2 regions of the Streptomyces sp. NPDC054047 genome follow, and region 1 is predicted to be linked to the other one. Evidence: riboswitches for the same ligand, from Rfam matches in the RefSeq annotation. Region 1 holds a riboswitch; the other holds the start of a gene.

Region 1 (7,002 bases):
CGGCGCGATCAGTTGGTAGGTGGCGAAGCCGAGCGCCCAGGGCAGCAGCATGACCCAGCGGGTGGGGGCCTGTTCGGAGACGTCCCAGGTGCGGTGGCCGCCGAGGACGAAGTAGTCCACGACGAGGACGGCGAACATCGGGATGAAGACCGCGCCGATCAGGTAGAGGAAGCTGGCGTAGCTGTCCATGTTCACCAGAAGGGCCAGGGCGGTGGCCAAGGTGCCGCTGATCAGGCACAGGATGCGGCGGTCGGCCCGGGGCAGCAGGTTCTGGACGGAGACGGCGGTGGAGTAGACGTTGGCGAAGGACTGATCGACCTCGCGCAGGACCAGGACACCGAAGCAGATCACGCCGACGCTGGTGGCGGTGAACGGGTCGAAGACCTTGTACGGGTCGGTGGTGTCGAACGCGATCATGGCGAGGGCGGCCACGCCGAGGACCGAGCCCGCGACGCCCGCGAGGGTCTGGCCGATGACCAGGCCGCCGAATGCCTCCTTCTCGCTGCGGGAGTGGCGCGCGTAGTCGGCGACCAACGGCAGCCAGGAGATCGACACGGCGATCACGCTGTCGGCGGCGAACCAGAAGTCCTTCCAGGAGCCGCCCTCCATCGGAATGCCGCGCCCGGCCAGGTCCCAGCCCAGGTAGCAGATGGCCAGGACGACGGCGATGGTGACGTAGCGGCGGATGATGCGCAGGGCGCCGAGCGGGCGCAGCGTGAGCGCTGTCGTCACCGCGCCCGCGAGCAGTACGTACAGCCAGCCGGGTCCCGGGTCGCCGAAGGCCTGGCGGGCCAGGATCTTCAGGCCGGTGGAGATGACCACCAGCTCGAAGACGGCCCAGCCGACCATCTGCAGCACGTTGAGGACGGTGGGCAGGTAGGACGCCTTCGCGCCGAACAGGCCGCGCAGCAGGACCATCGAGGGCGCGCCGGTGCGGGCTCCGGTGATGGCGGCGAGGCCCAGGGCGGCGGTGCCGATCAGGGTGCCGACGACGGACGCGGTGACGGCCGCGGCGAACGACAGGGTCGGAGCGCCGGTGCCCAGGGGGTCGAGGACGACCAGCATGCCGCTGAAGCCGAGCAGGCTGACGCCCAGGTTGGCCCAGAAGGTGCCTTGGTCCAGGCCGCTGAGGACCTTGGGTGTGGGCTGGTCGAGGGTGAGCGGCGCCTCGTTCGCCGGGGCCGGTCTGGGGGTGGCGGGTTCGGTGGTGGTCGTCACTTCGCGGGCTCCGAAACCTGGGCAGGAGCGGCGCCGACGGGCCAGGTCTCCATGCGCCAGGCGGCGTCCCAGAACATCCACTCCCAGGTGGACGCGGTGGTGAAGACCGTACGCATCCGTGCGCGGGTGGCCGGGTCGGCCTGGTCCGCAAGCCGGCTGACGATCTGTCGGGCGTGTTCGGTGGCGGCTTCGAACTCCTCGTCGGCGTACGTGCCGATCCAGTCGCCGTAGGGGTGGGTGGCGAGGTCGCCGGCCGACTCGAGGAGCGCCCGGCCCACCTCGGCGTAGATCCAGAAGCAGGGCAGGACCGCGGCGGCCAGCTCCGGGTAGCCCTGGGTGTGAGCAACCGAGAGCAGGTAGGAGGTGTACCCGGTGCAGGTGGGGGAGGGCGTCCAGGCGTCGACGTCGACGACGTTGCTCTCGTGCAGGGAGCTCTCGACGATCACGGCGTCGTGGGCGGACTTCGCGAAGAACGCGATGTCCTGCGGCAGGTCCGCCTTCGCGGCGGCGCTGGCCAGCGCGCGGGCGTAGCCGCGCAGGTAGTGGGCGTCCTGGGCCAGGTAGGAGACGAACTTCTCCCGGTCCAGGGTGCCGTCGCCGAGGGCGATGACGAACGGCAGCTTGTCGATGGCCGCACGTATCTCGGCGGTGGCCGTCCACAGCTCGTCGCAGAACGTTGTGGTCATGGGGCTCAGCTCCAGTACTGGTGGAAGTGGTGGACAGGTCCGTGGCCGCTGCCGATGTGCAGGGTGTCGGCCGCGCGCAGGGCCCCGGTCAGGTACGCCTTCGCGGCACTGACGGTGGTGTGCCAGTCGTCGTGTTGCGGGCGCAGGGCGGCGATCGCGGCGGAGAGGGTGCAGCCGGTGCCATGGGTGTTGCGCGTGTTGACGCGAGGTGCGGACAGCTCGGTGACGCCCGCGGCGCCCGTGGCGAGTGTGGCGTCGACGAGGATGTCCACGGACGCTGCGTCGTGTGTGTGGTGGCCGCCCTTGAGCAGGACACGCCTGGCGCCGGTTTTCAGGAGTGCGTGGGCCTGCTCTATGGCTTCTGCGCGATTCTTCGCCGCGGCGGTGCCCAGCAGGTCGCCGGCCTCGGGGAGGTTGGGGGTGATCAGGTCGGCGAGAGGCAGCAGACGGTCGCGCAGCACCGCCACCGCATCGGCCTCCAGGAGACGGTGGCCGCTGGTCGAGACCATGACGGGGTCCAGGACGACGTACCGGGGGCGGTGCCGCTCCAGGGCTTGTGCGACGGCTGCGGCGATGCCGGCGTCGGCCAGCATTCCGATCTTGACGGCGTCCACCGGGACGTCGGCGAACAGCGTGTCGAGCTGCTCGGTGACGAACGCCGGGGGAATGGCATGGATGCCGGTGACGCCCTGAGTGTTCTGGGCGGTCAGGGCGGTCAGAACGGCTGTTCCGTAGGCGCCGTTGGCGGAGAACGCCTTCAAGTCGGCTTGAATCCCGGCGCCGCCGGAGGGGTCGCTGGCGGCGATGGTCAGGGCGATGGGCGGGCTGGTCACGCGGGGATCTCCTGTCGCAGAGTACGCACGAGGGACTGGGCTGCCGCCTCGGGGTCGGGCTGCCCGCAGACCGCACTGACGACAGCGATCCCGGCCACGCCGCTTCTCATGACCGCGGCGGCCTCGGACACGCCGATCCCGCCGATGGCCACGCAGGGCAGCGGGCTCTCCCGGACGATCTGAGCCAGGCCGCCCAGACCCAGCGGGGCGTCCGCGTCCGGCTTGGTGGACTGCGGGAACACCGGCCCGACACCGAGGTGGTCGACGGAGTCCGGCACGTGCGCCAGCTGCTCAAGACGACTGACGGACAGGCCGATGTACTTATCGGGACCGAGCTGGCGCCGGGCGCTCTCGGGGGAGACGTCCCGCTGCCCGAGGTGGACGCCGTCCGCGTCCAACCAGACCGCCACGTCCAGGCGATCGTTGACGATCAAGGGGACGCCCGTGCCCGCGAGTTCGGCCTGGATCGCACGGCCGAGCGAGAACAGCGTGCGGGCGTCCGCGTCCGGATCGCGCAACTGCACGGCGGTGACGCCGCCCTTGACGGCCGCCGCAACGGTAGCGGCGACACCGCGGTGCCCGCAGAGTCTGGTGTCGGTCACGAGATACAGGGACGGATCAAGAGGAGGTCGCATGGGTTGCTCCTTGGGGTCTCCCGGCCGGGGAAAGGCGTGGGAAACGCATCGGGAGGTACGGGGGACGGCAGGCCCTGACATGCAGGGACCTTGAGTTGTGCACCGGGGCGAGTTGGGGGACAGGGCAGCCGGACTCGGTGTCGGGGCCGCCGCCCCGGGGTGGGCGGGCACTGTGCGGCGGGTGGCGTCCAGGCCACTGCTCACGCAGGCCCCGCAGTACGCGCAGTACGCGCAGTACGCGCATGCTCAACGCAGGTGGAGAGCCTCGGTGAGCCGCTCAGGGCTGAGCTCGTACAGCGCGTCGATCAGGGCGACGGCGAACGTGCCGGGCCCCGCAGAGCGGGTGGCGGCGTCCTCCGCGGCCACCGTGAGCAGGCCGGTCGCGGCAGTGGCGGCCAGCAGCGCGTCGCCGGTGACGGCTGTGCAGGCGGCCACCAGGGCGCCGAGTGAGCAGCCCGTTCCCGTCACCAGAGTCAGCAGCGGGTGCCCGTTGGCCAGGCGCACCACGCGCGTCCCGTCCGTGAGAACGTCCTCCGGTCCGCTCACCGCGACCGCACAGCCGTAGCGCCGGGCCAGCGCGCCCGCCGCGGCCAGCGCCGCCTCGGGGGCGTCCGTGCTGTCCACGCCGCGTCCGCCCGTGCCGCCGTCCAGTGCCAGGATCTCGGAAGCATTGCCGCGAACGACCGCTGGGGGTGCGCTCTCCAGCAGTTCGCGGGCGAGTTCGGTGCGCCAGGGCAGCGGGCCGACCGCTACGGGGTCGAGCACCCACGGCCGCCCGGCCCCGGCCGCTTCGGTGACCGCGACGCGCATCGCCGCCGCCGTCACGGACGTCACCGTTCCCAGGTTGACCAGGACACCGCCGGCCACCCGGGCCAGCGCTCCGGCCTCCTCCGCGCTGTGCACCATCGCGGGGGCAGCCCCCGCCGCGAGCAGCACGTTCGCGGTGAACTGCGACACCACGACGTTGGTCAGGCAGTGCACAAGGGGTGCGGAGGTCCGCAGCGACGCGATCACATCCGCCACGGCATCACGGGAGACGGCAGTGCCGTGCTGGGCAGGTACGGAGGCAGTATCCATCGTCAACACTCTTCCTACGCCGGCATTACCCGGTCCAGGTTCATGCGGTCGGCGGAAAGGGGAGCAAGTCCCGTCCGCCCTCTCAGCCCGGCTACTCCCGAGCTCCCGCGGTGGTCGCTAGGCAATGTACCTCCTTCGGGGAAGGGGGTTCGCACTCGGGTACCTCACAAAACGGCATGGATCTGCACGGATCTGTTGGCGGAACTGACTGGGGATCCTCTGGCCACCAGGGCCCGACTTGTCCGTATTGGCTGATGCCGCAAGCGGTGTGCAGGAGGGCCACGTCCAGGTACTGGACCTCTTCCGACACCGCATCGCCACCTGGACCGGTACGTGCCTACCCGCCGGTCCTACCTGCCGGGCCGACGGCGGCCACGTCGAGCCCGACCGCTGTGACCAGCAACTGCTGACGGCCGATCTCGCCCGGCCCCGCTGCAATGCGACCGCCACGGCCTTCACCGATGAGCACGGCCCCTGGGGATGCGTCAGCGATCGCACGGTACGCAGCCTGCGAGCCATCGGCCCGAGGCCTTCAGAGGATGCGGGCACCTGCGTGGAGGCATTCTGGCCCACCGGCGGTCATCTGCCGCGAGCAGCAACGGATGACGCAGCTGTGCGAGACCTGCTGGAGATCCGGCGCGCTCCGAAAGGCCGGCAACGACAGTGAGGCTCTAGGTTCTGTCTCTCCGATCACGATCGGAGAGACAGAATTGCCGACGGCGTGAAGTCTGCTCAGTTCTTACGTGCAGTTATCAGAGCGAAGGAGAGGAATTCTCCGCCGTCTGTGGTGAGCATGTCGATGACGGGCTGGTTCGCGCTCCGGCCGTCGGGCGTGTGCTCGGCTGCTGCCCGGGCCCACAACAGCCAGTCCCGCCAGGCGTCTTGCGGCAACCACGCGGAAGTGACCTCCACGAGCTCGGTGATCGCCCACTGAAAGCGCCACCACTCCGCCGTGTGCCAGGCAATCGCCTCCCAGCCGACCACCTTCTTGATGTGAGGTGGGATGGCTCCGAGCTCACGGACCTCCCGTGTCATGGCGGGAGTCGCCATCGCCAGATGTCCGCCAGGGCGGAGGAATCGCGTCAGGTAGGGCAGGTAGCTGTCCGCCGTTCCGAAGTACGCCACCCTGCGCGAAGAACGCCGCGCCGAGATACCGGTCGGCCGCGCTCACCGCGGCGGCGAACCGCGCCACGGCGGCCGACGGCCACAGCGCGAACACCTCCTCCACCGCGCTCGGCCCCGGACGGGCCGAGCGCGGCGCGCACCCGGTCGAGGAACGCGGGCGCGGTCAGGCAGGAGGGTTCGAGCAGCTTCTCTCCCCATACGCCGGGCGGAACGGCCAGCACGGTCAGGTCCTCGCACCGCACGCCGGTGTGAGCCAGGGCACAGTCGGCGAACTCCGCATCCGGCTCGCAGCACAGGACGAGAAGGTCGCCGGGGCGGGCGAACCAGAACAGGCGAGCTGGGTCCAGGCGCGCATGTCACCGCGCGCCCGTATAGAGGGGGCGATGTGGTTGCCGATCAGGATGCGCACGGCGGACTCCAAGAGACGGGCGAAAGGGTCGACGGCGGAAGGAGGACAGCGGGCAGCGAGTCGAAGGCCCGCATGGTCGCGGTACGCCGCCGCACTCCGTCGCCCGCGGCCTCCAGACGGGCGGAGTGCCCGGCCAGGGCCGCGACCAGGGCGCGCAGGCCCGCCTGGGCGACCGTCGTCCCGATGCAGGAGTGCGGCCCCCGCCCGTAGCCGAGGTGACGGTTCGGGGAGCGGTCGAGCACCAGGTCGTCCGGCCACTCGAAGGCGGCCGGGTCGCGGTTGGCCGCCGCGAACAAGGCGACGACCCTCTGCCCCGCCTCGATGTCGATGCCGCCGATCCGGCAGCCCCGCACGGCGATGCGCGTGGTGCCCTGCACAGGCCCGTCGAATTGACGTTCCTACAACACCCTGAAGTCGTATCGGCGGGTGGCCAGCCGGTGGTGAGCAGCACCGATGCTCTGGAATGACGTCCAGCACCCACCAGACCCTGGCTGCGGTCTCTGACGACGAGGAACGCTGGGCAGCGATCAAGAATCCGAGGGTCTGGCTCGTAAGACCCGGTCCGCAGGCGTCCGAGCGGTGGGCCGGGGTAGACGACTGACCGGTCCGCCCATCGGCGCGGCCGAAACCCGGGAGAGGACACGATCAGCGTGAGCGACACCGAGCACCGGAAGCAGACCCCCGACGGAGCGGCCGAACTCCTGGTGCGCTGCCTGGAGAACGAGGGCGTCGAGGTGGTGTTCGGCGTGCCCGGCGAGGAGAACATCCGTTTCACCAACGCCCTCGCCCGCTCGGAGAAGATCCGCTACGTCCTCACCCGGCACGAGCAGGCCGCGTCCTTCATGGCGGAGATGCACGGCCGGCTCACCGGCTCGGCGGGTGTGATGTCCGCGACGCTGGGGCCCGGGGCGATCAACCTGATGCTGGGCGTCGCCGACGCCATGACGAACAGCACGCCCGTCGTCGCGATCACCGCGCAGGTTGGCAAGGAGCGCAACTACAAGGAGTCCCACCAGTTC
Region 2 (7,002 bases), on a different contig from region 1:
GCACCCCAGCTCCATGGCGAGCGCCGCGTCGGACGCCGTGCCCGCCCCCGCGTCCAGGATCACCGGCACGCCCGCGCGTTCGACGATCAGCTGGAAGTTGTGCGGGTTGCGGATGCCGAGCCCGGAGCCGATGGGGGAGCCGAGCGGCATGATCGCCGCGCAGCCCACGTCCTCCAGCTTCCGGGCGAGGACCGGGTCGTCGTTCGTGTACGGAAGGACCGTGAAGCCGTCGTCGACCAGGGTCTCGGCGGCGTCGATGAGCTCGATCGGGTCGGGAAGCAGCGTGCGCTCGTCCGCGATGACCTCCAGCTTGATCAGGTCGGTGCCGAGCGCCTCCCGCGCGAGCCGGGCGGTCAGGACGGCCTCGCCCGCGGTGAAGCAGCCCGCCGTGTTCGGCAGGACGCGGATGCCGAGCCGGTCGAGCACGGAGAGCACCGAGCCCTGCACCCCGGGGTCGAGGCGGCGCATCGCGACCGTCGTCAGCTCCGTACCGGAGGCGACCAGGGAACGTTCGAGCACGTCCAGGCTCGGCGCACCGCCCGTACCCATGATCAGGCGCGAGGAGAGGGTGAGCCCGCCGATGACGAAGGGATCGTCCGCCATGTCGGTTCAGCCTCCCTGGACCGCGGTGAGGACCTCGACGCGGTCCCCGTCGGTGAGCGGGGTGGTGGACCACCGGGTGCGCGGTACGACGGTTTCGTTGAGCGCGGCGGCGACCCCCGAAGGGGCCGCGGTGAGCGTGGCGACGAGGGCTTCGAGCGTGGTGCCCGCGGCCACATCGCGTGCCTCTCCGTTGACGGAGACGGCGGTAACGGCTGAGAGAGTCATGCGGGCTGCTCCATGAAGGGCTGCGTCAGGGGGGTGCGGACGAAGCGCAGGGGGGTGAACCCCCGTGCCTCGTCGGGCAGTTCACCGGTGGTCAGGGCGTGCGCCATCACGTCACCGGTGACCGGCGTCAGAAGTACGCCGTTGCGGTAGTGGCCGGTGGCCAGCTGGAGGCCGGGGAGCGCGGTCGGGCCGAGCAGCGGCGCGTTGTCGGGGGAGCCGGGGCGCAGGCCCGCGCGGGTCTCGGTCAGCGGCAGTTCCGTGATGCCCGGTACGAGCTCGTGGGCGTCCCGAAGCAGCTCGTACACGCCGCCCGCGGTGACCGTCGTGTCCCAGCCGAGCTCCTCGCTGGTCGCGCCGACGACGAGCTCGCCGTTCTCGCGCGGCACCAGGTAGACGTGGCTGCCGCGCACGACGGCGCGCACGGTGCGGCTCAGGAACGGCGCGTACCGCTCCGGCACCGTGAGCCGAAGGACCTGCCCCTTCACGGGGCGCACGGGCGGCAGTACGCCCTCCGGAACCCCGGCGAGGCGCCCGCTGAGGCTGCCCGCGGCGAGCACGGTCTGACCGGCCTCCAGGGTGGTGTCGTCGGCGAGGACGACTCCGGTGGCCCGGTCGCCCGCGACGGTCAGGCGCTCCGCCCAGGTGCGGTGGAAGATCGCTCCCGCCCGCTCGCAGGCCACGACGAGCGCGGCGGCGAGCCTGCGCGGGTCGACCTGGTGATCGCCGTCGACGCGCAGGCCGCCCCGGACGCCCGGTGCGAGCATCGGCTCCAGACGGCGGCACTCGCGCCCGCTCAGCCACTCCGACGTGAGCCCCGACCGCTGCTGAAGGGTGTGCAGTTCGCGCAGGTGGGCGCGGTCGTCGGAGTCGAGCGCGACGGCGAGCGTGCCGCACGCGCGGTAGCCGAGATCGCGGCCGCTCGCCTCGGCCAGCTCGGCCGCGAACGCGGGATAGCGCTGCGCGGAGGCCAGATTCAGCGCCAGCAGCGTCTGCTCGCCGTAGTGCAGCTCGGTGACGGCGGCCAGCATGCCCGCGGCGACCTGCGCCGCGCCGCCGCCCGGTTCGGGGTCCACGACCGCGGTGGACAGGCCGCGCTGGGCCGCCCGCCAGGCCGTGACCAGGCCGATGATGCCGCCGCCTACGACCACGACGTCGGTCGTCGCGTGAGGTGGTGTCCGTGGATGCATGGGCGTCCAGCCCCTCCCTTCGCCGGCATGACCCGGATCAGGTTCGTACGGTCGGAGGCCGTCCAGCCTCCCTCTCAGCCCGGTGCGTCCGGGCTCCCGCGAGTGCTCTGCATCGGCCACCCTAGCCCCTGGCGTCCGGCGGCAGTAGGGGAGCTGTCCGGGTATGGGCGGTGACGGTGTGTCAGAGATCTCCCCGTCGCGCACTGAGTCCGGCGTCGCCCGCCGCCCTAGAGTGATCGGGTGAGCGAGCAGCGGAGGCAGGAAGAGCGCCGGGTGGTCGTCGTCGGCGCGGGGATGGCCGGGGTGCAGACCGCCGTGGCCCTGCGCGAGCAGGGGTTCCCCGGTGCGGTCACCCTGATCGGCGCGGAACCCCACCAGCCGTACGACAGACCGCCGCTGTCCAAGGCCGTGCTGCTCGGCAAGGCGGAGGGCTCCGCCTTCGACATCGACTTCGAGGCGCTCGGCATCGAGCTGAGCCTGGGCCGCGAGGTCACGGGCGTCCGCACCGCGGACCACGAACTGGACACCGAGCGGGGCCCGGTCCCGTACGACGCCCTGGTGATCGCCACCGGAGCCGAACCGATCCTGCTGCCCGGCGCCTCCGGGGTCCCCGGCGTCCATCTGCTGCGCACCCTCGACGACGCCGAGCGGCTGCGGCCCGTGCTCGCCGAGCAGCACCGCATCGTGGTCGTCGGCGCGGGCTGGATCGGCGCCGAGTTCGCGACCGCCGCCCGTGAGGCGGGCTGCTCGGTCACCGTCGTCGAAGCCGCCGGGCGACCGCTCGCGGGGGCCCTTCCCGCGGAGGTCGCGGCGCCGATGGCCTCCTGGTACGCCGACTCCGGCGCCGAACTGCGCACCCACGCGCGCGTGGATCGCGTCGAGCCCGGCAGCGTCCTCCTGGACGACGGCACCCGGCTGCCCGCGGACGCCGTCGTCGTCGGCATCGGCGCCCGCCCCGCCACGGACTGGCTCGCGGACTCCGGCATCGCCCTGGGCGCCCACCGGGAGATCCTCGCCGACGACCACCTGCGCACGTCGGAACCCGATGTGTACGCGGTCGGCGACTGCTCCTCCTTCCCTTCGGGAAGGTATGGCGAGCGCCTTCTCGTGCACCACTGGGACAACGCCCTCCAGGGACCGCGCACGGTGGCGGCGAACATCATCGGCGAGACCCCTTCGGCGTACGACCCCGTCCCGTACTTCTGGTCCGAGCAGTTCGGCCGCTTCGTCCAGTACGCGGGACACCACGCCACCGCCGACGAGCTGGTGTGGCGCGGCGACCCCTCGGGCGCCGCCTGGACCGTGTGCTGGTTCCTGCGGGGCGCCCTGGTGGCCGTCCTCGCGGTGGGCCGCCCCCGGGACCTGGCGCAGGGCCGCAAGCTGATCGAGGCGGGCGCCCGCCTCGCCCCTGAGCTGGTGGCGGACCCCGCGGTGCCGCTGAAGAAGGCCGTGCTGCCGTAGCCGATGGGACCCGGTGACCGGCCGCTGTCGGTGCCCGGAGCTACGCTTGACCCCGTGACCGAGATTGACGCAAAGACTGATGCTCTTGTCCCCGCCTGGCTCCACCTCCCCGACATCGCGGAACTGCTCGACGTCGAGGTGACGCGCGTGCGCCAGCTGGTCAAGGAGGGCCAGCTGATCGCCGTGCGCCGTGGTGAGAACCGCGCGCTTCAGGTGCCGGCCGCCTTCATCGACGGCGACAAGATCGTCAAGGGCCTCACCGGCACCCTGACGCTCCTGAGGGACGACGGCTTCTCCGACGAGGAAATGCTGGAGTGGCTCTTCACTCCCGACGAGACCCTGCCCGGCACCCCCGCGCAGGCCCTGAGCGAGAATCGCGGGACGGAGGTGAAGCGCCGCGCCCAGGCGCTCGCCGTCTGACCGACACGGAAAACCGTTGCGTGCGGGCCGCGCGTCCCCCAGGGGACCCGCGGCCCGTAGGCCACCGACGACCGGGGGGACCTTTCCATGGCCGCCAAGCCTGCCCGCGAGCAGCTCGCCGACGCCCGCCTCTACCTGTGTGTGGACGCCCGTAAGCGCCAGGGAGACCTCCCGGAGTTCCTCGACGCCGTCCTCGGCAGCGGCGTGGACATCGTGCAGCTGCGCGACAAGGGCATGGAGGCGGCCGAGGAGCTCGACCACCTCCAGGTCTTCGCCGACGCCGCCCGCCGGCACGGCAAGCTCCTCGCGGTGAACGACCGCGCGGACGTCGCGCACGCCATCGGCGCCGACGTGCTCCACCTGGGCCAGGGCGACCTGCCGGTGCCCGCGGCCCGCCGCATCCTCGGCGAGGACGTCCTGATCGGCCGCTCCACGCACGCCGACGCCGAGGCGGCGGCCGCCGCGACGCAGGACGGCGTGGACTACTTCTGCACGGGCCCCTGCTGGCCGACCCCCACCAAGCCGGGCCGGTACGCCCCTGGACTCGACCTCGTCCGGTACACGGCCTCGCTCGGCACGGACCGCCCCTGGTTCGCCATCGGCGGCATCGACGCGGGCAATCTGGACGAGGTGCTCGAAGCGGGCGCCCGCCGCGTCGTCGTCGTACGGGCCATCACCGAGGCCGACGATCCGGCGGCCGCGGCGGCCGACTTCGCGAAGCGCCTGCGTACGGCCTGACCGGCGATCTTCGGCCAACTTCGGCCAGGTTGTCCGCAGGTTGGACGGAGATTGGCCGGTAGCGGTGCCCCGTCGCTAACCTGCCCGTATGGCCCTAGGCACTGCTTCCACCAGATCTGATCGCGCACGCACCGTGCGCGACATGCTCGCCACCGGCAAGACGACGTACTCGTTCGAGTTCTCCGCGCCGAAGACCCCGAAGGGCGAGCGGAACTTGTGGAACGCCCTGCGCCGGGTCGAGGCGGTGGCTCCCAGCTTCGTCTCCGTGACGTACGGAGCGGGCGGCTCGACGCGTGCGGGCACGGTCAAGGAGACGCAGCAGATCGTCGCCGACTCCACGCTCACGCCGGTCGCGCACCTGACCGCGGTCGACCACTCCGTGGCCGAGCTGCGCAACATCATCGGGCAGTACGCGGACGCGGGCATCAGGAACATGCTCGCGGTCCGCGGCGACCCGCCCGGCGACCCCCTCGCCGACTGGGTCAAGCACCCCAAGGGCCTCACCTACGCCGCCGAACTGGTCCAGCTGATCAAGGAGTCGGGCGACTTCTGCGTGGGCGTGGCGGCCTTCCCCGCGATGCATCCGCGCTCGGCCGACTGGGACACCGACGTCCGGCACTTCGTCGACAAGTGCCGCGCGGGCGCCGACTACGCGATCACACAGATGTTCTTCTATCCGGAGGAGTATCTGCGCCTGCGCGACCGGGTCGAGGCCGCGGGCTGTTCGACTCCGATCATCCCGGAGATCATGCCGGTGACGAACGTGCGCATGCTGGAGCGGCTGCCCCAGCTCAGCAACGCTTCCTTCCCTCCGGCGCTCAAAGAGCGCATCCTCACAGCCAAAGACGATCCGGCGGCTGTACGCTCCATTGGCATCGAGTTCGCGACGGAGTTCTGCGCGCGGTTGCTGGCCGAGGGTGTCCCGGGGCTGCACTTCATCACGCTCAACAACTCCACGGCGACTCTGGAAATCTACGAGAATCTGGGCCTGCATCACCCGCAGGCCTGACCGGCCGTACCCCTGGGGGCGGCGGCCGCGGGGAGAGGGGCGTACATGGGCTGGACGGTCCTCTACATCGCGTTCGGATGCGTCGCGCTGTGGCTGCTCGGCGAGGTGCTGCTGCAGTACAAGGCGCGGCTGCGCTGGCGGCTGCTGGCCTTCGGCGGCTTCCTCGGCGTGGTCATCGGCGTGCTGCTGCCGTCGGTGGTGGTCATCGGGCTCGGTGCGATCGCCTTCGCCACGGGACAGACGTACGTGACGCTGTCGTTCCGCCGCGGCTTCTCGACCGGCTGGGCGCTCGGCGGCCAGCCCGGTCTGAGCAAGCGCCGCAAGTCGCCGCGGGGCGTGGGTGGCGAGGCTCCCCAGGAGCCGACGCTCCAGGTCTCCGACCTGGAGTACGAGGACGCGGGCCCGGCAGGGCCGCCGCCCGAGACCGCTCCCGGCACCGGGGTCTACGCCCCGGAGCCGCTGCCGGACGACACCGGGCAGTACGGCGTCTACAGCGACACGGCGTACGCACAGCAGCAGTCCGCCCCGGCGGACAGCGGCTACGGCTACGACACGTACGCGACCGCGGGCTATGACCCCCAGCAGCCTTACGCGTACGGCGAGACGGGCCAGCAGCAGTACGCCGCGTACTCCGACCCGTACATCGGGACCCAGACGTACGGCGGCCAGCAGAGCTACGACGCGTACGGCGACCAGCAGCAGTACGCGTCCTACCCGGCGGCCGATCCGTACGGCGCCGGGTCCGATACGTACAACGAGACGCCGCCCGGCGGGGTCTGGGTGCCCCAGCAGCGCAACGTCGAGGACCCCTACGGCCAGTACGGCGGCGAACTCCCGCCGGAGCAGCCGTATCCGTACCAGGGCGAGCAGGCCCAGGAGAACGGCTACGACGCGGGGTACAACGAGCAGTACCGGTACTGATCCGGGCCAGGGCCCGGACCCGAGGCCGGAAGCTCACGAGCTCACGAGCTCACTGGGAGCCGCGGAACTCCGGTCCCTCCACGATCAGCCCGGCGACCAGCGTGCCCGACATGCCCGCGTGCGGAAGTCCGCCGCCGGGATGCGCCCAGCCGCCGACCGCGAACAGCCCCGGCAGCCGGGTGCTGTTGGCCGGATGCAGCAGCCGGCCCTCTCCTGCCGCGAGGGACGGGGGCGGGACCGCGCCGCCCTCGGCACCGGTGGCCTCCGCGACGTCCGCGGGGGTGCGGACCTCGCGCCACAGCAGCCGGCCGCGCAGGCCGGGCACGGCGGACTCGGCACGGTCCAGCAGGCGCTCCACGTCGGCCTCGGTGACCTCCGTGTGCGCGGGCACCGTGGCCGTCAGAGTGACCGCCTCGTGCTCGGTGTCCGGCGTGAGGA

Evidence for each region. A riboswitch is a leader RNA that binds a small molecule or an ion and turns the genes downstream of it on or off. The one in region 1 is predicted to bind thiamine pyrophosphate.
Region 2: linked by a shared signal. The riboswitch ahead of thiO (glycine oxidase ThiO) and the one ahead of thiM (hydroxyethylthiazole kinase) in region 1 are both predicted to bind thiamine pyrophosphate.

Annotation. Positions count from the first base shown of each region.
Region 1 covers NZ_JBVJKV010000004.1:361,304-368,305, forward strand. Annotated here, with positions in the region: gene ACZ6ZP_RS18405 (purine-cytosine permease family protein) at 1-1,218, opposite strand, end outside; gene ACZ6ZP_RS18410 (TenA family protein) at 1,215-1,904, opposite strand; gene thiD (bifunctional hydroxymethylpyrimidine kinase/phosphomethylpyrimidine kinase) at 1,910-2,737, opposite strand; gene thiE (thiamine phosphate synthase) at 2,734-3,372, opposite strand; gene thiM (hydroxyethylthiazole kinase) at 3,619-4,449, opposite strand; TPP riboswitch at 4,443-4,568, opposite strand; gene ACZ6ZP_RS18430 (hypothetical protein) at 5,182-5,499, opposite strand; gene ACZ6ZP_RS18435 (preATP grasp domain-containing protein) at 5,532-5,921, opposite strand; gene ACZ6ZP_RS18440 (cytochrome P450) at 5,971-6,360, opposite strand; gene ACZ6ZP_RS18445 (acetolactate synthase large subunit) at 6,634-7,002, shown strand, end outside.
Region 2 covers NZ_JBVJKV010000001.1:413,111-420,112, reverse strand. Annotated here, with positions in the region: gene ACZ6ZP_RS01960 (thiazole synthase) at 1-603, opposite strand, end outside; gene thiS (sulfur carrier protein ThiS) at 610-828, opposite strand; gene thiO (glycine oxidase ThiO) at 825-2,015, opposite strand; TPP riboswitch at 2,013-2,125, opposite strand; gene ACZ6ZP_RS01945 (NAD(P)/FAD-dependent oxidoreductase) at 2,310-3,476, shown strand; gene ACZ6ZP_RS01940 (Rv2175c family DNA-binding protein) at 3,531-3,896, shown strand; gene thiE (thiamine phosphate synthase) at 3,984-4,634, shown strand; gene metF (methylenetetrahydrofolate reductase [NAD(P)H]) at 4,723-5,643, shown strand; gene ACZ6ZP_RS01925 (hypothetical protein) at 5,689-6,564, shown strand; gene ACZ6ZP_RS01920 (phytoene desaturase family protein) at 6,614-7,002, opposite strand, start outside.